3 regions of the Photobacterium piscicola genome follow, and region 2 is predicted to be linked to each of the others. Evidence: predicted binding sites of a transcription regulator. Region 2 holds the regulator's gene; each other region holds the start of a gene.
What was found. The regulator PurR, encoded in region 2, represses purine synthesis genes. The targets are predictions, from matches to a motif close to TNANGNAAACGTTTNCNTNA.
Positions count from the first base shown of each region.

Region 1 (4,297 bases), 1.0 Mb from region 2:
TTTTTAAGTATGATCTTAATTTATTAAATATTAGATCTATGGGGTTTAAAGTAGAAGCCTTAGAGTTTTATTCTGTTTGAAATCCATATGCAGAATATGTAACTTATGCTTTCGGGATGTGTATTGATAAATATTCTTTTAGTAGCTGATCGCTGATCAGATTTAATAAACACAATGATCACCCATAAGGGTGATGATCATCTCGGGGATCATGACGGTATATTCACCATTGATAAATCGAATCAAAGGATGAAATATAGTTAGGGGTGTGCCTAAGATTTAAAGAATGGTGTTTAAATTTAGTAGCATCTTAGTCAATAATTTTGCATGCTAGAATAAATTCATTTAGGAGTAAAAGAGAGTGATTAAAAATACTTGTCCACAATGTGAGAGTGAATTAAGTTGGAAAGATCAGGGATATTTTTGTGATTATTGTCAACAAAAAGTGACTAAAACTGCATTTTGTCCTGATTGTTCTGAACAATTAGAAAAATTACAAGCGTGTGGCTCTGCGAGTTATTTTTGTAATTATTGTAATGAGTTAAAATCAAAATCACGAGTAAAGGTCGTATTTAATAAAGCGGAAGATTAATCTTTTAACGCTATCATGCCGCAATAAAAGAGTGCTATTGCGGCATTGAAGAGTGATGGGGGCGAGAATTAATGACTATTAACGGTGGTATGGATTTTACCGTCTGTAACCGTCGTAATCAGTTGATCCCCTGCTTTAACCTGATCACAGCGACGAATAAGCTCCCCTTTATCATCACGTGTAATTGAATAACCACGGCTAAGCGTTGCCAGTGGACTGACCGTATCTAATTTTTCTGCTGCTAAGACTAATTTATGATTAGCATTTAATAATTGTCTATCCATCGCATCCAGTAAACGTCGCTTAGTGTTAACGAGTGTTGTGGTGTGATGCTGCAGTTGTTGCTGCGGTGAATAAAGTGATAATTTATATTGGTTCTGAGTAATACGTTGTTGCTGTATTTGTATTTTTTTCAGCATTATCTGCTGAAGTCTACGGCTGATCTCATCTAAATGCTGTTGTTGTTGGTTTAAACGTAGTTGTGGATGTTGGCGATCTAAACGATGTTTTAATTGATTTACATGCTGCTTTTTATCTGCAACATAAAACTGAATCGCATGGCGTAGTTGTTGTTGTTTCTGAGCAATTTTATCGGTTTGTGCAGAGCTATCACGACTGATTAATTCTGCCGCAGCTGAGGGGGTAGGTGCACGCATATCTGCGACAAAATCAGCAATAGTGACATCGACTTCATGACCAACGGCACTGACGATCGGAATCTGACTTGCTGCAATTGTTCGTGCAACAATTTCTTCATTAAATGCCCATAAATCTTCTAATGAACCCCCCCCACGGCCAACAATTAAAATATCACATTCTTGGCGTGAATTTGCTCGCCCAATCGCTTGAGCTATTGATATGGCTGCGCCATCACCTTGCACCATAGTTGGATAAATAACCACAGCTAAGCTTGGATCTCGACGTTTTAATACGTGCAGAATATCGTGAAGAGCCGCACCTGTTTTAGAGGTAATAACACCGACACGTTGTGGTTGTTGTGGCAATGGTTTTTTTAATGATTGAGCAAATAAACCTTCAGCAGCAAGGCTCATTTTGAGTTGTTCAAATTGCTGTTGTAAACGGCCATCACCTTCAGGCTGCATACTTTCAATAATCAACTGATAGTCACCACGAGGCTCATAAATGGATAGGCGCGCTTTAACTAATACTTGATTACCATTGCCAGGCTTAAAGGTGACATGGCGATTATTACCTTTGAACATCGCACATTTAACTTGGGCACGAGAATCTTTAAGGGTGAAATACCAATGGCCAGAAACCGGCATTGAAAAATTCGACAATTCACCGACGAGCCATACTATCCCCATTTCATTTTCAAGGATTAGACGGACTTGCGCATTGAGACTAGAAACGGTGTAGATACGATCGTTGGATTGGCTTTGAGAAGCGAATAGAGTCACGAAGGAAGCACCTGCTAACGAATGAATGGCGGCAGGCGGTCAGAAAACTATCAAATAGAACGAAAAACGCCTAGGCAGATCAATGGACAGATCTTGGCCGTATTTCGTCGACCGCATCACCGGATAGTTAACCGAAATATACTACACAGCAAATGTTTTTTGTCAATTAAAAAATAAAAAATAAAACTAGCCAAACGATTGCTTCATACGTATAATCCGTTCGCAATATTTTAATCTTCTTTGTAAACCTTTAAATTGGTGTGAGATATTGCATGTTACGAATTAAAAAAGAAGCGTTGACGTTTGATGATGTATTATTAGTTCCTGCTCATTCTACAGTCCTACCTAACACTGCCGATCTGCGCACCCGTCTCACGAAAGAGATTGCTCTTAACATTCCTATGCTATCAGCATCTATGGACACAGTGACTGAAGGTCGCCTAGCTATTGCTCTCGCTCAAGAGGGTGGTATTGGTTTTATCCACAAGAATATGTCAATCGAACAACAAGCGGCTGAAGTTCGCATGGTGAAAAAGTTCGAAGCTGGCGTTGTTGCAGAGCCTGTTACCGTTAAACCAAATAACACTATTGCAGATGTTAAGCGTTTAACGGAAGAAAATGGTTTCGCAGGTTACCCTGTGGTTACAGATAACAACGAATTGATCGGTATTATTACTGGTCGTGACGTTCGTTTTGTTACCGACCTTTCAATTAAAGTTGAAGAAGTAATGACTTCAAAAGAGAAGCTAGCCTCTGCTAAAGAAGGTGCATCTCGTGAAGAAGTTGAAGCTATCATGCAAAAGTATCGTGTTGAAAAAGTGCTGCTTGTTGATGATAACTTCCGCCTAAAAGGCATGATTACAGCGAAAGACTTCCAAAAAGCAGAACGTAAACCTAATGCATGTAAAGATGCGCGCGGTAGTTTACGTGTTGGTGCTGCTGTTGGTGCTGGTGCGGGTAATGAAGAACGTGTTGCTGCATTAGTTGAAGCTGGCGTTGACGTATTACTTATCGATTCATCTCACGGTCACTCAGAAGGCGTTTTACAACGTATTCGTGAAACACGTGCAGCTTTCCCGAACTTGCCTATTGTGGGTGGTAACGTTGCAACTGCTGAAGGTGCTCGCGCACTGATTGATGCAGGTGTAAGTGCGGTTAAAGTGGGCATCGGCCCTGGTTCAATCTGTACTACTCGTATAGTGACTGGTGTGGGTGTTCCACAAATTACTGCGATTTCAGAAGCTGCATCAGTGGCTGATCAATACGGTATTCCAGTTATTGCGGATGGCGGTATTCGTTACTCTGGTGATTTATGTAAAGCCATCGCTGCGGGTGCGTCATGTGTAATGGTTGGCTCAATGTTCGCGGGTACTGAAGAAGCACCAGGTGAAGTTGAACTGTACCAAGGCCGTTCATACAAATCATACCGTGGTATGGGTTCACTAGGCGCAATGTCAAAGGGCTCTTCTGACCGTTACTTCCAATCAGATAACGCAGCTGACAAACTTGTACCAGAAGGTATTGAAGGTCGTGTGGCTTACAAAGGTTTGATGAAGGAAATTGTGCATCAACAAATGGGTGGTTTACGTTCAAGCATGGGCTTAACTGGCTCTGCAACAATTGAAGATTTACGCACTAAAGCTGAATTTGTACGTATTTCAGGTGCCGGCATGAAAGAATCACACGTACATGATGTGACGATTACAAAAGAAGCTCCTAACTACCGTATGGCTTAATTATTAAGCAGTCAGTCTTCATTGAACGAAAACGATTGCCTAAGTTGTGAAGTTAGATAAAATCGGGGCTAAATATAGCCCCCAATACATTCAATTTTTGAGATAGCTCTATAATGACCACTACCGCAAATATTCATGACCAACGTATTCTTATTTTGGATTTTGGTTCGCAATACACTCAGTTAATTGCCCGTCGTATCCGTGAAATCGGCGTTTACTGTGAACTTTGGAGCTGGGATGTTGATGAAGCTGATATCCGTGATTTCAATCCAAACGGTATTATTCTTTCTGGTGGTCCTGAAAGCGTAACTGAAGCGGGTTCTCCTCGCGCACCACAGTATGTATTTGAAGCGGGTGTTCCGGTGTTTGGTGTATGTTACGGCATGCAGACCATGGCAGAACAACTGGGTGGTAAAGTTGCCGGTTCTGATGAGCGTGAATTTGGTTATGCGCAAGTTAAAATTGTTGAGCAGACTGCTTTCTTAAAAGATATTCAAGATGCTGTTGCTGCGGATGGTACACCATTACTTGATGTATGGATGAGCCAC
Region 1 covers NZ_CP175534.1:2,708,652-2,712,948, reverse strand. The annotation lists gene ACJZU6_RS12860 (zinc ribbon domain-containing protein) at 362-592, shown strand; gene xseA (exodeoxyribonuclease VII large subunit) at 661-2,013, opposite strand; gene guaB (IMP dehydrogenase) at 2,286-3,749, shown strand; gene guaA (glutamine-hydrolyzing GMP synthase) at 3,863-4,297, shown strand, end outside.
Region 1: the regulator PurR is predicted to act here: its motif matches at 2,200-2,219, upstream of guaB (IMP dehydrogenase).

Region 2 (4,297 bases):
ATAGTTTCGCGGGATTGAGAATATTGCCAAAATGGCGTTTTTGAAGCCATAGCAAAGGTTTGACCCATAATGAGAATGTTTTTTTGGTTAATATACGCAAGGTATGTCCTTATTAAATGAGAATCACATCGACTATTAAGTAGCAAGACCGAGGGAAGTGATATTGTATTTCATTTAATGACAAAAATTTTTATTATTCAAAAAATTATTAGATATAACAAAGAACAAATAACAATAATGAATGTATGAATTGTTACATTTTATGTGGTGAATGATGCTTTAGTGTGGTATTGGATAAATATTCGTTCAAGAACGTTAAAAATACGTTTTTATGAAGGATGTATCTATGATTTTCGATATAAAGAATAAACAGGATCTTGGATAACTATTTCTTCATGGAATGTGTATTTTTAATTGTGCTGTATAATTAATGTACACAGTAAGATGTGTTCAGAGGAAGTGCAGGTTCAAGTAAGGATAGTTTGGAAAGATTATATGCAGATATCGAATAAAATAAATTAAAGAGGCACTGAGCCTCTTTATTCTTAAGCGTCACTTAGCCAGTTGACGAATATATTTATTATAGTTTTGCGAGCAGTTCGTTACGTCTACTTTCTGGTATTACAGACCAATGTTGGCCATGTATAGCACCTTCTAGAGCCCATAATAATTCTAAACTTAATGATGCCTCTTGTGTTTTTTGTAATGCCTTATAGGCGTTGAGTGCACCAAGATCGTATAGTTGATCAATAGTTTGAATACCTGCTTTTTTGAGCATTCTTTCATTTGATAGGCGTAAGTTAGGTAAATCTTTTATCCTAGCTGGCGCGCAACATTCTTTTGCTTTTTTATCAGCAAGTGCTGCTTCAAGAGAATATTTAGCTTGCTCTATTATTTTTTCAGGTTCTTCCCACCATTCATCAAGAATTGCGTAATGTTTAGTTATTACAGGAAACCCACGTTTCTTATAGATGTACGGTTCTAATCCCGCTTGTTGAAACTCCTCTTCAGTTTTAGCGTTTGCTCTTAGGTGAAGTTTATTATTAACCACAAGTGCGAACATTGCTTCGCCTGCGAAAATACCAAAGCCACCAAATATAGAACGCGATTTAACATTACCTAAATGGTCTAATAATTTTAATGAGTTTTTTAATATTGGTTTATCCATACTTCTACTCGGTGAATAAATGAGTGTCACCTAACATTAAAGTAGTCGTAAATTGACTTATTATTAAAGTTATTTACGAGAGAATTTTCCTACTCTAAATCATCCATGTATCACTTTATAAATAATATTATCAATATAGAAGTATTATTTATAATTTGTAAGTCTTTTGCTTACTATTATATGTATTTACAAGACCTATTATATTCGATCTTTTAAAAAGGTAAGTTTTAATATTAATTAAAGCTGATGAATCTGTGAGTTTGTTCATGTTTTTGAGAATAAGATATTTTTTGTAGGATCATCGAGCGAAATTCATTAGCTATAAAAAAGCCAATAAAAATATTGGCTCAATCAAAAGGGGGCGTGTTAGCGTAAATCCTTTACTGACTTGCGCTCAACGATGGCTGGCGTCATTTCAAAGATTTGAGGTTCATGATCTTTGTTCTTCATGCGTTCCATTAAAATCTTAATGGCGGTTTTACCTAAACGACGCTTTGGCTGATGGATAGTTGTTAATGGTGGCGCGAAGTAAGGCGCAAGATCAATATTGTCGTAGCCAATAATTGAAATATCACCAGGAACGCGTAACCCTGCTTGTTCAAAAGTACTGATCAGTGCCATTGCCATAATATCATTGAAACAGAAAATGGCGGTTGGGCGATCTGTCATTGCAATATACTTCTCAGCAGCTTCAACGGCTGAATCACACTCAAAGTCACCTTCAAGAATCCAGTTTTCGTTAACTGCTAAGTTTGCTTCTGCCATTGCTTTATTAAAGCCTTTTAGACGTTCACGACACGTTGATTTATCGTTGTGGCCTGATAAACAACCGATACGGCTATGACCATGATCGATAAAATACTTAGTCGCAATGTAGCCACCTTGCTCAGCATTATCCTGAATTTTATCAGTATGTGGGCTTTCTGGACCCCAATCCATCACTACCATTGGTAGGTCTTTTTGACGCTCAAGTAAATCCAGTAATTTCTGATCAAGATCAGAACACATTACCAATAAGCCATCGACACGCTTTTCTGCAAGCATGCGCAAATAATCATATTGCTTAGAAAGGTTACCTTCAGTGTTACATAAAATGAGCGTGTAACCTTCACGGTAGCAATACTCTTCAACACCATGTACAACCTCAGCAAAAAAAGGGTTGGTTGACTTAGTGACTAGCATGCCAATTGTACGGGTTGTATTACATTTTAGGCTACGCGCAACAGCACTTGGTGCGTAGTTAAGCTCTTCAACAGCAGCAAGTACTTTTTTCTGTGTTGCTTCTGCGACAAAGCGCGTTTTATTGATCACGTGTGAAACTGTTGTAGTTGAAACGCCAGCCATACGTGCAACATCTTTAATGGTTGCCATATTTATTCTTCTAATAATGGGTGCTAGAGATGTTTCTAGCTAATCGTGAGGTACCAAATTGAGTAATTACTGAGATGAATATAATTCAATGTTTTTCGGTAAAGTCTCTCGTTAATTATTCAATTTGGCACCAATAATGTGTCTACTGCATACTTAAATAGTATTAACACTAAAAGCCGCATTTATTCGCGGCTTTATAATTATTGCATATTTTTCAAGTGTAATCGCTTGCGTTCACATTTTACTGAGTGTTACGCGTAGTGCAACGTTTCAATTGTCTGGGAGTAAATTATTTGATAACTATCAACAAAAAATCGTAAATTTCAGTAATTTTACTGAAATTTACAAGAGATAATCAAAAAGACGATGAACTTTAATACTAGGATAGTAGATAAGGATAACCATGAACAGGGTGGGGATGTACGGAAATGTTCCAACCGTAGACATTGTTAATTATTTCAGGCTGTAATGCTTGCCATGGTGATCCATCGGCTTGAATCTTACCGTGTTGAATAATGACCATACGTTGAGCATATTGCGCAGCTAAGTTGAGATCATGTAATACGATGATAACCGCGGCACCTTTTGCTGCCATGGTTTGTGCCATTTGTAGCGTTTTATGCTGGTGGGCGAGATCTAAGGCAGATGTTGGCTCATCTAACATTAGAATACATTTATCATCAGCTTGACTGAGTTGTGTTAGCACGCGTGCGAAATGGATTCGTTGTTTTTCACCCCCTGATAACGTGGGATATAAGCGTGGTGCAAGATGAAGAACATCAGTATTACGCATGGTTGTGAGGGTGATATCGTCAATTTCTTGGCGTGACAAACATAGCGGCATAGTGCCAAGTTCAACCACTTCTTTACAGGTAAAGGCGAAAGACAGCGAACTGTGTTGCGGTAAAATACCTAAATGGCACGCCAATTCAGATCGTTGCCAATCTTCAATATCGCGATTAAAAAATGTAACCTGCCCATTTTCAGGTGTCATTTCACCGCAGAGTATTTTAAGTAACGTGCTTTTTCCTGCGCCATTAGGCCCAAGTAGCGCCGTTATTTCACCCGCTTTTATATCAATATTAAAGTCATCTAATAATACTTTTCCTGCCAATGTTAATTGCAAATCACGTGCCGAAATGACAGTTGGGCGTGCAGAGGTTACCGTCATGCGATTCTGCCTTTTTGTTTATTCAATAGATAAATGAAGAATGGAGCGCCTAAAATAGCGGTAATAATACCAACGGGGAGTTCTTGTGGTGCAAACGCACTACGCGCGATCATATCTGCGACAAGTAAAATTAAAGCACCTAGAATAGCTGAGATTGGCAATAATGTTTTATGATTAGGGCCTGAAATCATGCGCCCTAAATGGGGGATCACCAGACCAATAAAGCCAATAGGACCTGTAATAGCAACGGTAATCCCCACACCAGCAGCACATACAATAATTAAACTGCGCTTTAGATGTTGAACATCCACTCCCATATGGCGGGCTTCAGCTTCTCCTAATAAAAAGGCGTTCAATGCATTAGCTTGGCGATAACAATAATAATAGATAACAATGAGGCTCACAAAGGCAAGACAGATACTTGACCAAGTCGCCCCTGCAAGTGATCCCATTGACCATAATGAAAAATCACGTAGCGCTTGATCATCGGCAATATAGTTAAGTAGCCCCAAACCAGCACCAGAAATAGCACCAATTGCGACACCTGCTAATAGCATTACCACGACAGATGTGCCGTTTTTATCAGT
Region 2 covers NZ_CP175534.1:1,692,837-1,697,133, forward strand. The annotation lists gene ACJZU6_RS08115 (carboxymuconolactone decarboxylase family protein) at 1-100, opposite strand, end outside; gene ACJZU6_RS08120 (TfoX/Sxy family DNA transformation protein) at 581-1,168, opposite strand; gene purR (HTH-type transcriptional repressor PurR) at 1,535-2,539, opposite strand; gene ACJZU6_RS08130 (heme ABC transporter ATP-binding protein) at 2,919-3,710, opposite strand; gene ACJZU6_RS08135 (iron ABC transporter permease) at 3,707-4,297, opposite strand, start outside.

Region 3 (4,297 bases), 130 kb from region 2:
AATGAAGGAGTAACACCCAATGTACGCACGTGTTATAAAAGCATTAAGCTTATTACCTGCTGAATTGGCGTCAGCTTTAAAGCCTATTATCGAAGATTCAAATTTCGACTCAACGATCAGTCCTGAGCAATTCGAATGTTTATTATCAACAACGCACATGACTGATACTGAACTTCGCTTGGCCCTCCTTCCTCTTGCTGCTTCCTATGCTGTAGTCCCTATTTCTAATTTCTATGTTGGTGCAATTGTACGTGGCACATCTGGCCGCTTATATTTTGGTGCTAATATGGAATTTGAAAACGCAAGCATGGCTTGTACTATTCATGCTGAACAATCTGCCATTAGCCATGCATGGATCAAGGGCGAAGTGGGCATTAAAGATGTCACTATTAACTACAGTCCTTGTGGTCACTGTCGTCAGTTTATGAATGAATTAACATCAGCGAACGACATGATGATTCAACTGCCACAACGCGAACCAATGACACTGCAACAATATTTACCTGATTCATTCGGCCCGCTAGATTTAGGGGTTAAAGATGGTCTATTAAGTGATTTTGATAATGGCATTCGCATTGAAGAAGGTTCAGAGCTTGCGATTAGCGCCTGTAATGCCGCTAACCGTTCTCATGCTCCTTACTCAAAGAACTTCAGTGGTGTTGCATTAAAAGCACAAGATGGCCGTATCTTTGAAGGTATGTATGCAGAAAATGCAGCCTTCAACCCAAGCTTACCTCCTCTGCAAGTTGCATTAATTAATATGAATATGTCTAACTATTCATTGTCTGAAATTGCAGAAGCGGCACTGGTAGAAAGTGCAGAAAGTAAAATTAGTCAACTTGCACGTACACAAGCATTATTAGAAGCACTGAATCCTGATATTCAACTAACATATGTTGCTTATTAAGTCGGTAATTGATTTGAATATTCGAAAAAGACCGCCTCACTGGCGGTTTTTTATTATCTAAACTTGATCAATGTTGGCTATCAAACATCAAAAGCGTATTATCTCGCCACCTATTATTAGAAGCCAATGACAATGTCTCAAACACACAATCCTTTGAAAGGAGCAGCATGGATGCTCACGGCTGGGCTCGCGTTTGCTATCGTAAACAGTTTAGCTCAGTACCTTAGTATCAAACTGCATGTTCCTTCCACGTCTGTTGCGTTGATCCAATACTTTATTGCATTAATCGCTATGTTTCCTTGGCTACGTACATTAGGTATTCGTCAATCGCTTAAAACCAACCACTTTTGGTTACACTGCTTACGGGTGTTTTTTGCGGTTATCGGTATCCAGTTATGGCTATGGGCATTAGCCTACCCTGTCCCTATTTGGCAAGGTATTGCGCTACTAATGATTTCCCCACTATTTGCAACAATCGGTTCAGGGCTCATTCTAAAAGAAACTGTCGGTAAAGCGCGTTGGTTGGCAACATTAGGCGGTTTTGTTGGTGCCATGATTATTCTTGAGCCATGGTCTGAAGATTTTAACATCGCGACATTATTGCCTGTAGGTGCGGCTTTTTTCTGGGCGGCTTATTCATTGATGGTGAAGAAACAATCTAGCCATGAATCACCAACCACGATTGTGATGTACCTGCTCATTCTAATGACACCGTTCAATCTTATTTTAGCTGCGCCTGACTTTACGATGCCAACAGTGAGTTTTAGCTGGTGGTTATTAATTATTGCGGGCTTATTGACAGGCTTAGCACAATGGGCAATCGCTAAAGCCTATGCCGTAGCTGATGCTTCTTTTGTACAACCTTTTGATCACGCAAAATTACCTTTAAACGTATTAGGTGGATGGTTAGTCTTTGGTTGGACACCACCCGGGCGATTATGGCTTGGCGCTGGAATTATTATTCTTTCAGTTGCTTTTATTACCCACTGGGAAAATCGCAAAAAATAATCATTTAAACCGCTTATGATAAGCGGTTTTTTTTCGCTTTCCGTTCTTCAATTATGAGATTCCTATCAAACACCCACCAAAAGCAAACGATTGCGCAAACATCAAAATAAGGTATGATTAACGGCAGATTTCACCTTTAATGACAAATCGTAAGGAATTTCAATGTTTGGTACAGCTGCTTGTTCTGATGCAACCCGTGTATTACTGCTTGGCTCTGGTGAGTTAGGCAAAGAAGTTGCTATTGAGTGTCAACGTCTTGGTCTTGAAGTGATTGCTGTTGATCGTTATGAGAATGCACCAGCAATGCAGGTAGCCCACCGTAGCCATGTGATTGATATGTTAGATGGTGATGCACTTAAAGGTATTATTGCCCTTGAACAACCCCACTTTGTTGTCCCTGAAATTGAAGCAATTGCGACAGATACTTTAGTTGAACTTGAAAGCCAAGGTGTCAATGTCGTCCCCACCGCTAACGCGACTAAACTGACTATGAACCGTGAAGGTATTCGTCGTCTTGCCGCTGAAACCTTAGCTATTCCAACCTCGCCTTATGAATTTTCTGATCAATATGCCGATTTTGAAGCCTCAGTGCATCGCATTGGCATGCCGTGTGTTGTAAAGCCGATCATGAGTTCATCAGGCAAAGGTCAAAGCGTGATTAAAACTGCCGCAGACATTGAATCAGCATGGCAATACGCACAAGAAGGGGGACGTGCAGGTGCAGGCCGAGTGATTGTTGAAGGCTTTGTCGATTTTGATTATGAAATCACCCTACTCACAGTGCGCGCGGTTGATGGAGTACATTTCTGCGCACCAATTGGTCATCGCCAAGAAGATGGCGACTACCGCGAGTCGTGGCAACCACAGCAAATGTCAAAAGCAGCCTTAAAAGCGGCTGAGGATGTTGCTCAGAAGGTTGTGAATGAATTAGGCGGTTATGGCCTATTTGGGGTCGAATTGTTCGTTAAAGGCGATACAGTGCTGTTTAGCGAGGTATCCCCTCGCCCGCACGATACTGGAATGGTAACCCTGATCTCTCAAGAGTTATCTGAATTTGCATTGCATGTCCGTGCCTTTTTAGGCATGCCAATTACCACGATTACACAGTATGGCGCATCAGCTTCTGCGGTTATTCTTGCTGAAGGTATTTCTACCAATATTCGATTTGATAATTTAACCGCTGCGTTATCTCGCCCACAAACGCAAATAAGACTGTTTGGCAAACCTGAAATCAATGGTCGCCGCCGTCTTGGAGTTGCGCTTACACGCCGTGATAACATTGATACAGCTATCACTGATGCCATTGCTACAGCAGCAGACGTTAACATCATTCTGTAGCCTTAGCGGCGCAATTAAAGACAATAAAGGCGTCACATAGACGCCTTTGTTTTTCCAACTACGCTATTACTCGTTTATTAAACGTCAATTAGCCATACTTCTTCAGCAAAACGCTCAACACCACGCTGACGACGAGGATGGGTGGCATCCGCTTCATCACGCTCTAAGTGGGTTATTTTACAACCACTGAATAACGCTTCTATTTCAGTTCTAGGCACTGAGAATGGAGGCCCATCCATTTGTGGTTGTGGATAATCTAAGGTTACTAATAAAATACGCCCACCAGGTTTAACCAACTGCAATAAACGTTCAACATAACGTTCACGCATTGATTGTGGCATCGCAACCAATGCCGCACGATCATATACCACATCAACCGGTGCAATAGGAACGGTAAAATAGTCCCCTTGGTAGATTGTGATCTCATCAAATGAATACACGTGCTCACAGCCGATCCCAGTGACTAATGGCGTGTAAAGATTCTCAGCAAAAAAGGCTTTTACTGCAATATCGCTAAGTTCAATTCCAACCACATCGTTATGGCGTGCAGCGAGCCAAACCAAGTCTTCAGATTTGCCACACATTGGTACTAACACGCGATCATCACGTTGAGCATTCACCTGTGACCAGTATTTTATTAATAATGGATTAACGTCAGTTAAGTGAAAACCAATTCGATCTTCAGCCCAACGGCTATGCCAAAATTCAGCGTCCATGTATTACCTTCTTTCTTTATATATTTTTTATTTGATGCTAGTTGACCATAAGTCGCTATTGAGACTCAAGGGTTAAGTGCAGATGAAGTAGGAAAAACAGGAAGTGCAGGAAGTGCAGGAAGTGCAGGAAGTGCAGGAAGTGCAGGAAGTGCAGGAAGTGCAGGAAGTGCAGGAAGTGCAGGAAGTGCAGGAAGTGCAGGAAGTGCAGGAAGTGCAGGAAGTGCAGGAAGTGCAGGAAGTGAGAATAAACAAGCTAAACAAGCTAAACAAGCTAATGCAGGTAAATATGTTGCTTTATAATAATCAACAAAAAAGGGATGCCATAGCA
Region 3 covers NZ_CP175534.1:1,822,162-1,826,458, reverse strand. The annotation lists gene cdd (cytidine deaminase) at 20-907, shown strand; gene ACJZU6_RS08725 (DMT family transporter) at 1,040-1,915, shown strand; gene purT (formate-dependent phosphoribosylglycinamide formyltransferase) at 2,078-3,253, shown strand; gene ACJZU6_RS08715 (thiopurine S-methyltransferase) at 3,331-3,969, opposite strand; gene ACJZU6_RS08710 (hypothetical protein) at 4,035-4,297, opposite strand, start outside.
Region 3: the regulator PurR is predicted to act here: its motif matches at 1,994-2,013, upstream of purT (formate-dependent phosphoribosylglycinamide formyltransferase).